DNA from 3 places in the Microbacterium sp. NPDC087591 genome. Region 2 is predicted to be linked to each of the others. Evidence: riboswitches for the same ligand, from Rfam matches in the RefSeq annotation. Region 2 holds a riboswitch; each other region holds the start of a gene.
What was found. Region 2 has a riboswitch for thiamine pyrophosphate ahead of ACIOVG_RS09645 (ECF transporter S component). Riboswitches for the same ligand answer to the same signal wherever they lie in the genome.
Positions count from the first base shown of each region.

Region 1: linked by a shared signal. The riboswitch ahead of thiM (hydroxyethylthiazole kinase) and the one ahead of ACIOVG_RS09645 (ECF transporter S component) in region 2 are both predicted to bind thiamine pyrophosphate.
Region 3: linked by a shared signal. The riboswitch ahead of ACIOVG_RS14320 (hydroxyethylthiazole kinase) and the one ahead of ACIOVG_RS09645 (ECF transporter S component) in region 2 are both predicted to bind thiamine pyrophosphate.

Region 1 covers NZ_JBIUWU010000003.1:15,247-19,518, reverse strand. Annotated here, with positions in the region: gene pheT (phenylalanine--tRNA ligase subunit beta) at 1-360, shown strand, start outside; gene ACIOVG_RS14590 (DUF402 domain-containing protein) at 426-1,145, shown strand; gene ACIOVG_RS14585 (NAD-dependent epimerase/dehydratase family protein) at 1,208-2,200, shown strand; TPP riboswitch at 2,207-2,300, shown strand; gene thiM (hydroxyethylthiazole kinase) at 2,291-3,139, shown strand; gene ACIOVG_RS14575 (bifunctional hydroxymethylpyrimidine kinase/phosphomethylpyrimidine kinase) at 3,136-4,272, shown strand, end outside.
Region 2 covers NZ_JBIUWU010000001.1:2,030,815-2,035,086, forward strand. Annotated here, with positions in the region: gene ACIOVG_RS09640 (D-alanyl-D-alanine carboxypeptidase) at 1-1,488, opposite strand, end outside; TPP riboswitch at 1,571-1,682, shown strand; gene ACIOVG_RS09645 (ECF transporter S component) at 1,673-2,329, shown strand; gene ACIOVG_RS09650 (ABC transporter ATP-binding protein) at 2,332-3,783, shown strand; gene ACIOVG_RS09655 (energy-coupling factor transporter transmembrane component T family protein) at 3,780-4,272, shown strand, end outside.
Region 3 covers NZ_JBIUWU010000002.1:768,872-773,143, forward strand. Annotated here, with positions in the region: gene ACIOVG_RS14310 (PaaI family thioesterase) at 52-540, opposite strand; gene ACIOVG_RS14315 (bifunctional hydroxymethylpyrimidine kinase/phosphomethylpyrimidine kinase) at 537-2,102, opposite strand; gene ACIOVG_RS14320 (hydroxyethylthiazole kinase) at 2,099-2,293, opposite strand; TPP riboswitch at 2,285-2,376, opposite strand; gene ACIOVG_RS14325 (hypothetical protein) at 2,346-2,615, opposite strand; gene ACIOVG_RS14330 (NAD(P)-dependent oxidoreductase) at 2,612-3,532, opposite strand; gene ACIOVG_RS14335 (TetR/AcrR family transcriptional regulator) at 3,529-4,152, opposite strand.

The sequences.
Region 1 (4,272 bases), on a different contig from region 2:
GCGATCGTGCTCGAGCTGGACCTCGACCTGATCCTGTCGCTGGCGGGACGCCGGGTCGTCGCCGAGTCGTTGTCGACCTTCACCGCAGCCACTCAGGACGTGTCGCTCACGGTTCCCGCGGATGTGGCCGCCGGCGATGTCCGCGCCGCTCTGGCCGAGGGCGCCGGCGCCCTGCTCGAGTCCGTGCGGCTCGTCGACGACTACCGCGGCGAGGGTGTTCCCGCCGGCTCGAAGAGCCTGACGTTCGCCCTGCGCTTCCGCGCCGACGATCGCACGCTGACGTCGGCGGAGGCGTCCGAAGCGAAGCTCGCCGGTGTCGCGGTCGCAGCCGAGCGCTTCGGCGCGGCGATCCGGGACTGAGCAGCACCAGGGGCAGGCGGCGGAATCGCACCGACGGCGCAGGCCGACCGGGGTAGCGTGACGGGATGAGCATCCTTCCGCAGAGCACCCCGGCGGCCGTGCCCGAGAGCGTACGCCCCTTGGGCGAGGGGCCGTTCCTCGCGCCCGGTGCACAGATCGACTGGCACTACCGCAAGCCGGGCTGGCAGCAGGGGGAGCCGTCGACGATCACTCCGATGCGGGTGGTGCGCGACGACGAACGTGGTCTGGTCGCGTGGCTGGCTGCAGGAACCCTGCAGGAGGGCCAGGGCGCGGCGGACGGTCAGCGGGTGCGCAGTGTGCCGCTCGACCGGCGCTGGCTCGAACCGCGCAGGCGCGTCGTCGAGGAGTGGTGGGGCAACGGCATCCTGCGGATCGCCCCGGCAGGTGCCGCGTGGTCCGTGTGGCTGTTCTGGAGCGACATGACCGGTCCGGAATGGGAGTTCGCGGGCTGGTACGTGAATCTCGAGAACGCGCATCTGCGCACCGATCACGACACGTACACATCCGATCACATCCTCGATGTGGAGATCGATGCAGACGGGGGAATCCACCTGAAGGACGAGGACGAGGTCGTCGCCGCGATCGAACAGGGGCGTCTCAGCGCGGAGCAGGCCGCGCAGATCGAGCGCCACGCGGATGCGGCCATCGCGTCGTTCCGTGCGGGGGATTGGCCGTTCGACGCCGAATGGCGCGACTGGCGGCCGGATCCGACCTGGACCGTCCCGCGGCTCGCCGGCATCGACGAGCTTCCCACCGCTGAGTGACGATCCCTCTGCTCTGAGCGGAAGAACTTCCCCGCGGCCACGGATGCTGGTGTCATGGGTGCATGACGGACGTGCTGATCCTGGGGGGAACCGGCTGGCTCTCCGGGCGGATCGCCCGCCGCTGGGCGGATGACGGGGCCGCGGTGACCTGCCTGGCCCGTGGCGAACGGCCGGAGCCGCCGGGAGTGACCCTCGTGCGCGGTGACCGTGACCGCTCCGATGCGTACGACCGGCTCGCGCGCGACTGGGATCACGTGGTCGACGTCTCCTCGCGGGCCGATCACGTCGCTGCCGCTGTGGCCGCGCTCGGAGCACGTGCGCGCCGATGGACGTACGTCTCGTCGGTGTCTGTCTACGCGGATGAAGCGACCCCGGGCGCCGACGAATCCGCTCCCGTGCATCAGGCAGCCGTGCCCGGCGACGCCTACGACTACGCCGCAGAGAAGGTCGCCGCCGAGGAGCACGTGCGCACCCTCGGCGACCGGGCGCTGATCGTGCGCCCTGGGCTGATCGTCGGCGACGGCGACCCCAGCGACCGCTTCGGCTACTGGGCGGCGGCGTTCGCGCGGGCCGGGAGCGATCGGGTGCTCCTGCCACCGCTCGAGGGCCGCGCGACGCAGGTGATCGACGTCGACGATCTCGCCGCCTACGTGGTCACGGCATCGTCGGCCGGAGTCAGGGGTGCGGTGAACGCGGTCGGCGACCGGCATCCGCTGCGGGAGGTGCTCCTGCGCATCCGGAATGCGGCCGGCCACCGTGGTGAGACTGTCGTCGGCGACGATGACTGGCTCGCAGACCACGGCGTCGCGTACTGGGCGGGGGAGAGGTCCCTGCCGCTGTGGCTGCCTGCCGACATGACCGGGTTCATGACGCGATCGAACGCGGCGTTCCACCGGACGGGGGGAGTGCTGCGGTCGATCGACGACACGATCGCCCGTGTCGTGGCCGATGAGATCGCGCGCGGCGTCGACCGCGAGCGGCGCGCAGGCCTCGCGCGGGAAGACGAACGTGCATTGCTGGCCGGACTCACCCGAGCAGAACCGCCCCTTCGCTAGACTGCGATCAGTGACACGGGGTGCCGCGACCGCGGCTGAGAACAGACCCGTCGAACCTGATCTAGTTCGTACTAGCGAAGGGATGTCGCATTGAGCGATCGTCTGCGTCCATCGTCCGATTCCGTCGTCGTATCCGAGGCGGTGGTGCTGCTCCAGAGGGTGCGAGCCGCTCCGCCCCTGACGCACTGCATCACCAACGCGGTCGTCACGGGCTTCACCGCGAACGTGCTCCTCGCCGTCGGTGCTGCTCCGGCGATGGTCGACATCGTGGGGGAGAGCGGCATGTTCGCCGGTGTCGCCTCCGGCGTGCTCATCAACCTCGGCACTCCTACGCCCGAGCAGCGGACCGCGAGCCGGGAGGCCGCAGCGGGAGCGTCGGCCGCCGGCACTCCCTGGGTGCTCGATCCGGTCGCGATCGGCGCGCTGCCGGTGCGTACCGCCCTGGCGCAGGAGCTCGTGGCGCTGCGTCCCACCGCTGTGCGCGGCAATGCGTCGGAGATTCTCGCGCTCGCCGGACTCAGCGGCGGCGGTCGCGGGGTGGACGCGACCGACAGCACGGATGATGCGGCCGACGCGGCTGCCACACTGGCCCACCGGTACGGCAGCGTGGTCGCCGTCTCCGGACCGGTCGACCTGATCACCGACGGGGAGCGCGTGATCCGCATCGCGAACGGCGATCCGCAGCTCACGCTCGTCACCGGTGGGGGCTGTGCGCTCGGCGCCGTGATGGCGGCCTTCCTCGGGGCCGCCCGCGCGACCGGGATCTCCGCGCTCGGCGCCGTCGCGGCCGCCACGCTCGTGTACACGATCGCCGCAGAGCGCGCTGCCGCGGCGTCGGTGGGACCCGGCAGCTTCGCGGTCGCTCTGCTCGATGCCCTCGCCGGCGTGCAGCCGGATGACCTCGTGACCGCCGCGCGCGTCGAGGAGAGCAGCCGGTGAGCGCCGACCTCTCGCTCTACCTGGTCACCGATGCGGCGCTGTGCGGCGAACGCGGTGTGGTCGAGACCGTCCGGGAGGCGGTCGACGGCGGCGTGCGCATCGTTCAGCTCCGCGAGAAGCACGCGTCGGACGGTGACGTCGTGGAGCAGCTGCTCGCACTCTCGGCAGTGATCGACGGTCGCGCGCTGCTCGTGGTGAACGACCGCCTCGACGCCGCGGTCGCGGCGCGGGCTCAGGGATCCAGAGTCGACGGCGTGCATCTCGGGCAGGGCGATGCCTCGGTGCTGCGGGCGCGCCAGGAGCTCGGCCCCGACGCGCTGATCGGCCTCACCGCGAATGCACCGGAGCACCTCGACGCGGTCCGCGCGCTCCCGGCCGGCACAGTCGACTATCTCGGCGTCGGTGTCATCCGTCCGACGCTCACCAAGCCCGACCACCCGCCGGCCCTCGGCATCCAGGGGTTCCGGGAGTTCGTGGAGGCCAGCCCCCTGCCCTGCGTCGCGATCGGCGGCGTCGGGATCGATGACATCGAGCCGCTGCGTGCGGCGGGGGCTGTCGGGATCGCGGTGGTGTCGGCGCTCTGCGCCGCAGAGGCTCCGGCTGCGGCGGCGGCGGAGTTCCGTCGACGCTGGCAGTCGGCCTCGGTGCCCCGGGTGCTCACGATCGCCGGCAGCGATCCCTCCGGCGGTGCCGGCATCCAGGCCGATCTCAAGTCCATCGCCGCGAACGGCGGATACGGCATGGCAGCGATCGCGGCTCTGACGGTGCAGAACACTCAGGGAGTGCGTGCCATCCACGTCCCGCCATCGGACTTCCTGCGGCAGCAGCTCGACACGCTGTCGGACGACATCGTCATCGACGCCGTCAAGATCGGGATGCTCGCGGATGCCGAGGTCGTGCGCACCGTGATCGCGTGGCTGGACGCGGTCCGTCCCCCGATCGTCGTGGTGGACCCGGTCATGGTCGCCACCAGCGGCGACCGGCTTCTGGACACCGCGGCGGAATCGGCGCTGCGGGAGCTGCTCGTGCGCGCCCACGTGGCGACGCCGAACCTCGCCGAGCTCGCGGTGCTCGTGGGGCGGGAGATCCACGACTGGGCGGATGCGCTGGCCGCCGCAGACGCGCTCTCGACG
Region 2 (4,272 bases):
GGGCGTCGTGGTCGTGTTGAGTGGTCCCGTGGTGGTGAGGGTGCCGATCCGGTCTCCGGCATCCCGCTCCGCGTCCAGCGTGAACTCGGGGGTTACCTGCGGCGCGGCGCCGTTCCAGAGGATGACGTCGGCGTCGGCATCCGCGATCACGTCGATCTTCTCGCCCCACACGGTGCGCACCTCGCCGACGACCGTGCCCTCGGTGACGGCAGGTTCCTGCGCCTGCAGGGCTGCCTCGGCCTCGGCGAACAGACTCCGCGTCGCGGCGAGGCGCTGCGCATCGTCGTCCTGCGTGAGCACCGCGGCGAAGAGGTGCACGGTGGTGTCGCCGACGGTGATGTCCTTGGCGGTCAGCAGGTTCCACCCGACCAGGGTGCCGGTCTTGATCCCGACCACGCCGGGATCGGCGAGCATCCCGTTCGTGTTCTCGACGGTGCCCGCTCCCGGCAGGTCCACCGACCTCGTGCCCACGATCTCGGCGAAGACCGGGTTCTTCATCGCGTACTCGCCCAGTGCGACGAGGGACTCGGGTGTGGAGACGTTGCGTTCGTCGAAACCGGACGGCGTGACCACCGTGATACCCGAAAGTCCGCGGTCGCGCAGCCACACCGTCGCCGCCTCGGCGAAGGCCTGATCGGACCCCCAGATCTCCGACGCGAGACGATCGATGTAGTTGTTGGCGGATCCCAGCAGCGTCCCCTGGAGGAGCTGATACTCGGTCAGCACTCCGCCGACGGGGACGTCGAGCGCGGACTGATCGGACCGTCGGTACGACCAGTACTCCAGGCTGTCGCCGTAGGTGAAGGAGAACTCGGGACCCTGCTCACCGGGGGCCAGCGGCAACCGGTCGAGCACCATGAGGCTGCTGACCACTTTGGTGATGCTGGCGATGCTCACCGCGTCGGGCGTCGAGGCCGAGGTCGTCATCCCGTCGATTCCCACGGCGGCGCTGCCCTGTGCCGGCCACGTCACAGCCGCGGCCGGGGCCGCCGTGGTGGTGAACTCCACCGACTCCACGGTCGGGGCGACCTCGTGCAACGGCCACAGCAGAGCGCCCCCGACGTACGTCGCGACCAGCCCGACCAGCACGCCGAGCGGCACCAGCACGCCGGGGCGGGCGATCGCCGGACGCAGTCTCGCTCCGCGCATCAGCGCGTCGCCGGGCTCGATGTCGGGGGCCTGGTCGAACGTCGGTGCCGGAGAGCTGCCGGCGACCGTCTCGGTATCGACCCACGTCAGTGCCGTGGCGTGCGCCTTCTCATCAGCCCACTGCGCGGCGGCGGGAGCGAGGACGTCGGTGGCATCTGCAGCGTCGTCGGAGACGGGAGCGTCGTCGGCGAGAGGCTCCGGTGCGACCACCGCTTCGTGCTCGTCCGCCGCCGATTCTGGCGCGGCCACCTCGGGCGCGCCCTCCTGCGGAGCATCGCCGATGGTGTCGGCGCCGGGGGCGTCTGCGGCGGTGGCCTCGGCAGGGTCAGAAGCGGTCACTTGCCTACGCTACCGAATTCATCGACCGATTCGCGGTCATGCGACGAGGAGCCACGGTGGCGCCGCGACTGGGTAAGATCGGAAACACAACCACGGGAGTCCGGCGAGCCGGGCTGAGAGGGAGCGAATCGCGCTTCGACCGTCGAACCTGATCTGGGTCATGCCAGCGCAGGGAGGAGTTCAGATGAGTACGTCCACGTCCACATCCGCACAGCAGGCATCCGCCGCGTCGAAGGATCTTCATCGCGCCCCGGTCTGGCGCTGGCGCGTCGTCGACATCGTCGTCGCCGCTGTCCTCGGTGTCGCGATCGGTCTGGTCTTCTGGGGCTGGAACACGATCGGCTACGCCTGGTTCGGCGCGGCGGATGCGCTGACCCCCGGCCTCGGCGGCATCGCCGTCGGCATCTGGCTGCTCGGCGGCGTGGTGGGCGGTCTCGTGATCCGCAAGCCCGGCGCCGCCCTGGTGGTCGAGCTCGTCGCCGCGATCGTGTCGATGCTGATCGGCAACGTGTGGGGCATCTCGACCGTCCTCTCCGGACTCGTGCAGGGACTGGGAGCGGAGATCATCTTCGCGCTGTTCTTCTACCGTCGCTTCGGCATCGCGGTGGCCGCTCTCGCGGGAGTCGGCGCTGCGGTCGCCGCCTGGGTGTTCGAGCTGTTCTACGGCAGCTCGCCGAACATCCTGAAGTCGATCGAGTTCAACACGATCTACCTGGTCAGCGTCGTGGTGTCGGGTGCGATCCTGGCCGGTGTCGTCGGCTGGCTGCTCGTGCGCGCCCTCGCGGTCACCGGCGCCCTCAGCCGCTTCGCCGCCGGGCGAGAGCACGTGCGCGAGGTCTGAGCGTGACATTCGCCGCCCCGGCCCGCGTGCAGGCTGCGGGCTGGGGGTGGCGGTACGCCGGGCGGAAGCGGCCGGCTGTCGCCGACGTGACCTTCACGATCGAGCCGGGCGAGAGGGTGCTGCTGCTCGGCGCTTCCGGTGCGGGCAAGTCGACACTGCTCGCGGGGCTCGCCGGGGTGCTCGGCGACGACGACGAAGGTGAGCGCACCGGCTCCCTCCGCGTGGATGGCGCCGCCCCCGAGTCCCGACGCGGACAGGTGGGTCTGGTGCTGCAGGACCCGGATGCCGGGATCGTGCTGTCCAAGGTCGGCGACGACGTGGCATTCGGCTGCGAGAACCTCGGAGTCCCCGCATCCGACATCCCCGGCCGAGTGGCCGAGGCGCTGGAGGCGGTCGGTCTCGACGTGCCGCTGCAGCGACCGACCAAGGCGCTGTCGGGAGGGCAGAAGCAGCGACTGGTGCTCGCCGGCGTGCTGGCGATGCGCCCCGGACTGCTGCTGCTCGACGAACCGACCGCGAACCTCGACCCCGAGGGTGTGCGCGAGGTGCGCTCGAGCGTGGAACGGGCCGTCACCGCGAGCGGAGCGACGCTGATCGTGGTGGAGCATCGCACTCCCGTGTGGGTCGACCTGATGACGCGGGTGATCGTGCTCGCCGCCGACGGCGGCCTGCTCGCGGATGGATCCCCCGAGCGGGTGTTCGCCGAGCACGGCGCCGCACTCGCCGACGCTGGGGTCTGGGTGCCCGACCGGGGCATCGACCTTCCCCTGCTCGAACAGGTGGCGGCATCCGATGTGCTCACGGCATCCGGTCTCGCGGTCGCCCGCGATCCGCACGTGGTCGTGCAGTCAGGACTCGACCTGCACGTGCCGCGTGCCAATGCGACGGTCATCACCGGCCCGAACGGTGCGGGCAAGTCCACGTTGGCCCTGACGCTGGCCGGTCTCATCCCCGAGCAGGCGGGGGAGGTGCGCGCCGCCCCCGAGCTCGCAGGGCGCCGCGGAGTGCGTCCGATCCGATGGACATCGCGCGAACTGCTCACCCGCATCGGCATGGTGTTCCAGGAGCCGGAGCATCAGTTCCTCGCCCAGACCCTGCGGGATGAGCTCGCGGTCGGTCCGCGCGCGCTCGGCTGGGACCAGGCGCGCACGGATGCCGTCGTCGACGGGCTGCTGGAGCGGTTGGGGCTCGCCCCGCTCGCCCTCGCCAACCCGTTCACGCTCTCGGGCGGACAGAAGCGGCGGCTGTCGGTGGCGACCGTGCTCGCGGGAGCGCCGGAGGTGATCGTGCTCGACGAGCCGACGTTCGGGCAGGACCGGCGCGGGTGGATCTCGCTCGTGGCGCTGCTGCAGGAGGAGATCGCGCGTGGTCGGTCGATCATCGCGGTCACGCACGACGACGCCGTGATCCGGCATCTGGGCGGGCATCGCATCGAGTTGGCGGCGGCCTCATGACCACCGCCGAGACCACGCGGACCGTCTGGCTCGACGGCGTGAACCCCGTGACCAAGCTGGTGCTCGCGGTGCTGCTGTCGGTGCCGCTGTTCGCATCGATCGACGTCACGAGTGCTCTGGCCGCGATCGCACTGCAGCTGCTCTGCCTCCCGCTGACCGGGCTGCGGTTGCGCACGGTGCTGAAACGGCTGTTGCCGATCGTGATCTTCGCGCCGATCGCCGGCGTCAGCATGCTGCTCTACGCCGAGCCGGCCGGGCACATCTACTTCACGTTCGGGTTCGCGACGATCAGCGACGATTCGATCACGCTGGCGATCGCGGTCAGCCTGCGCGTCATCGCGCTCGGGTTGCCCACGATCCTCTTGTTCGGTGGCACGGATCCCACCCAGCTCGCGGATGCCCTCGCTCAGGTCGCGAGGATGCCGAGCCGCTTCGTGCTCGGCATCCTCGCCGGCACGCGGATGCTGGGACTGTTCCTCGACGACTGGC
Region 3 (4,272 bases), on a different contig from region 2:
GCTTCCTCACCGGCGTGGCCTCGCCGCAGAATGGTTACGGCTCGAGGTGATTCACCTCCCTCGTGCGGATTCCCCGCGGAGAGTGAGCACGGCACTGGTGATGGTTGCCACGGTCTTTCCGTCTTCCCGCGTGATCTCGCAGGCGTACTGACTGATGCTCCGCCCCGCGTGGGTGCAGTGAGCATCAGCGGTGAGCGGTCCCGACCACGCCGGTCGCAGGAACCTCGCGTTCAGGTCCAGGCTCGTGAACGACTCATCGACTCCGACCACGGTCGAATGCGCAGTGCCGATCGCCGCGTCGGCCAGCTCGCACAGAGTGCCACCGTGGATAGTTCCCTGCTGATTGCCGTGCTTGTCCACGTCAGCCAGAAGCCGCACGCGCGCAGAGCGCTCGGCCACGGCGACAAGCTCGAGTCCGAGCAGCCGAGATACCGCCGTCGGGTACCTCAGATGGGTGTGATCCTCAGGGCCGAGCTCTTCGGCAAGGTGGCGTCGCAAGAAGTCGAGCACAGGCAGCGGGGCGTTTTCGTGAGAGTTCATCCGCGGACTCCACTTCCGGCGCGGCCGCCACTGTCTCCGGCACCACGATCGGCTGCTCGACCGGTCAGTACGGTGTCTTCATCGACATCTGGTGCGGCGAAGAAGTTGTGCTCATGCTTCGAGGACAGCCGGAATGCGTTCCACATCGCGTGCCGTGTCGTGTCATCGGAGGCTGCGGCGAGTCGGGTGACGGTGTCGATGGCAGTGCGCGTGGATGCGGCGAATGCGGGGTCGGCGTAGGTGTCGAGCCAGGGCCTGTAGGGATGTTCCGGGTGCGAGCGCCACTGCAGGCGTTCGCCGAGGTCCTGGTAGATCCAGAAGCACGGCAGCAGCGCGGCGACGAGCACGCGGTAGTCGCCGCGCGCGGCGGTCGCGAGGAGGTGGTTCAGGTACGCGGTCGTCACGGGATCAGGCTCCGTGGACCGCAGGGTCTCATCGGTGAGCCAGCACTCGTGCAGATGCAGTTCGCCGGTGATCGAGGTCTCTGCACATCCGGCCCAGAAGGCCTGCTCCGCGGAGGTGGGGGCGAGGCGTGACGCGTCGGCGAGCACCCGGGCGTAGTCGCGTAGATAGAGGGCATCCTGGGCGAGGTAGTGCAGGAAGACGCCGCGATCCAGGGTGCCCTCGCCGAGCCCGCGCACGAACGACAGCGCGTCGATGTCGGCGCGGATACCGGCGATGCCGGCCCACCAGTCCGCCTCCACCTCGGCCGGGGTCGGTGCGGTGGTGACGCCGCCACGGGCCCAGAGCCCCGCGAAGTGGCTGACCGGCCCCTGCCCGGTTCCGACGGCGAGCTCGGCGCCATGGCGGATGCTCTCGATGAGCCATCGCTTCGACTCCCGCGTCGCTTCCACCCAATCCCCCGACGCGGCGATGCGGGTCGCGAGCGCCGACGACAGAGAGCAGCCCGTTCCGTGCGTGTTGCGCGTCTCGACACGGGTACCGGAGAACTCGGTCACCACAACCGTTCCGTCGACTGCTTCGACGAGCGCGTCGGGCAGCTGTGGTCCCGAGAGGTGTCCGCCCTTGGCGAGCACCCGCACCCCGCATTCCAGGGCGACCCGGCCCGCCTGCGCGAGCACCTGATCCCAGGTGACGGCGACCGGCGCGTCGGCGAGGATCGCGAGCTCGGGGATGTTCGGGGTCACCAGATCGGCGTGGGAGAGCATCCGGCGCAGAGCCCGTTCCGCGTCCGCGTCGAGCAGCCGGTCGCCGCTGGTGGCGACCATCACCGGGTCGAGCACCACGAGAGGCGGCCGCACCCGGTCGAGCCAGCCGGTGACCGACTCGATCACCTCGGCGGTGCCGAGCATCCCGATCTTCACCGCGTCGATCGCGACATCGTCGGACACAGCGTCCAACTGCTCGACCAGGAAGGCCGCCGGGGGCACGTGCACCGACCGCACCCCGTGCGTGTTCTGCGCCACCAGCGCGGTCACGACCGCCATGCCGTAACCGCCGTTGGCCGCGATGCTCTTCAGATCCGCCTGGATGCCCGCCCCGCCGGTCGGGTCCGTCCCTGCGATGCTCAGCACCCGCGGCACCGGTCGTCGCCCGTTCATGCTGCGTCCCACGCGGCACGCAGCTCGGGAACGTCGACCATCGCCGCGACTGCGCCGAGGGCGAGCGGGACGTTGGCGGTGAAGTTCGTCACCGCAATGTTGGTCACGCACTGCACGAGTGGCGCGTGGTCGCGCAACTCGTGCAGCAACGAGACAGTGGACTCGATCGGGTGTTCTGGCGTGCGCGTCATGCGCGACATCCCTTCGCTAGTACGAACTAGATCAGGTTCGACGGGTGTGATCTCAGCCCTGCGGGGCACCCCGTGTCACGTGTGTGTTCTCACGCTGCCCACCCTCCCGCTCGAGGTGCAGCATCGGGTGCGGCTGCCCCTCGCCATCCTCGACAGCCACCCAGATCTCCGGCATCTGCGGGAGGTAGGCCTCGACCTGACGCTCGTACCCGTCGATCTCCTCGGGTGTCAGGAAGTGATGCGTCGCCTCGACCGCGGATCTCCAGACTGCGACGAGCCGAGCGTGATCATGCGACACGCCGGCGCGGATGATGATCGTCATCGCGAGGCTTCCGTGGGGTCGTTTGCTGATGCGCCCTCCGGCTCGGCTCGGGCAGCGAATGCTGCGGTCACCCCGATCATGTCGAGTGCCCCCATTCCGGCGGCCGCGGCTTCCTCGTACAGTTCCCGGCTTGCGGTGATCAGCGGATGCGCCGATCCGGCCACCTGCGCAGCGTCTTCGGACAACCGCGCGTTCTTGAGCACGTCGGCGATCGCCGCCTGAGCCGACAGGTCGTCGTCGGTGAGCTTCTGTGCCTTGCCACGGGAGACCACCGATGCCATCGGGCCGGCGGCCAGCACCTCCCGCAGCACGTCGAGGTCCGCGCCGCTGCGGGAGGCGAAGTGGAATGTCTCCGCCAACCCCGTGACCATCGTGATGAGGAAGGTGTTCACCGCCAGCTTCATCGACAGGGCGGCGGGGATCTCCCCGCACCTGAAGACCTGCGAGCACATCGCTGCGACCACGGGCTCCGCCTCGGCGACCGCGCCCGCCTCTCCAGCGAGCATTCCCACCAGTTTCGCCTCGATTGCCGGGCCACGAGACCCGGATACGGGCGCTTCGACGTACCGGCCTCCGGCAGCGGTCACCTCTGACGCGAGCGTGCGAGAGAACGCTGTCGTGAAGGTCCCCATCTGAATCACCGTGTGATGTGCCACCAGCGTGGAGAATTCGTCCGTGCCACGTGCCAGCACAGCGTCGACTCCCGCCTCGTCGCGCAGCATGAGGATCACGGTCTCCGTGGCGTCGAACACGCCCGCGACATCGGCTGCCGCCCGCGCGCCGGTCGCAACCAGTTCGTTCATGGGGTCAGCTGAACGCGCCCATACGACCACATCGAACCCGGCCCGGACGAGGTTGCTCGCCATGGGGACTCCCATGATGCCGAGGCCGATGAAGCCCACCGTCTTGGAGGTCATTTCCCTTCTTCCTCTCCGCATGGTGTGATCCGCGCTCGATCCAGCGCCGCACGGGCGTGAGCCGCGGAAGCGGCGCGGTCGGGTGCCGGTCGCAGTCCGAGCAGTCGTTGCCGGTGCCACTCGCCGAGCAGCAGGGCGAACAGCGCCTCTGCGCGCCCGTGATCCGCGTCGCTGTCGTCCCGAGGCAGCCGGGCGTCGATCGCCGCGATGTACCGACGAGGGCCCCTGTCGTAGAAGCGTTCGGCGAGTTCGGGGAAGCGGCGGGATTCGGCGATGACCAGTCTGTGCAGGCCGATCGCATCGTCGGAGTGCAGCGCGTGCACGATCTTGGGTGCGAGCTGCTCCAGGCCATCGGCTGGCCATGCCTCGTGCAGCGTCTGCTCGCTCAGGCGTTCGACAGCGGCCAGGAAGACGTCCGTGCGGTCGCCGAGATAGGTGTAGATCGTCCGTTTGGTCACGTGTGCGTCGGCAGCGATGCGATCGAGGGTCACCGGCTCGAAACCTTCGTCGACGAACAGCCGCACGGCAGCATCCAGGATGTCGTCGCGTCGCTGAGTGCGTTCCGTCTCGGTGGGACGCCCCCGCTTGCGCGCGATTCCCGCGCTCCCTGTGCCTGCCATCTGCTTCCTCCTCGCGCTGCGTCTCACAATCCATTATGGAATGAAACCTCACAAGTATCATTTTGCGACAGGCGACCCCCGCGTGACAAGGAGGCCCCTCCGCGGGCGGGCACATCCTGA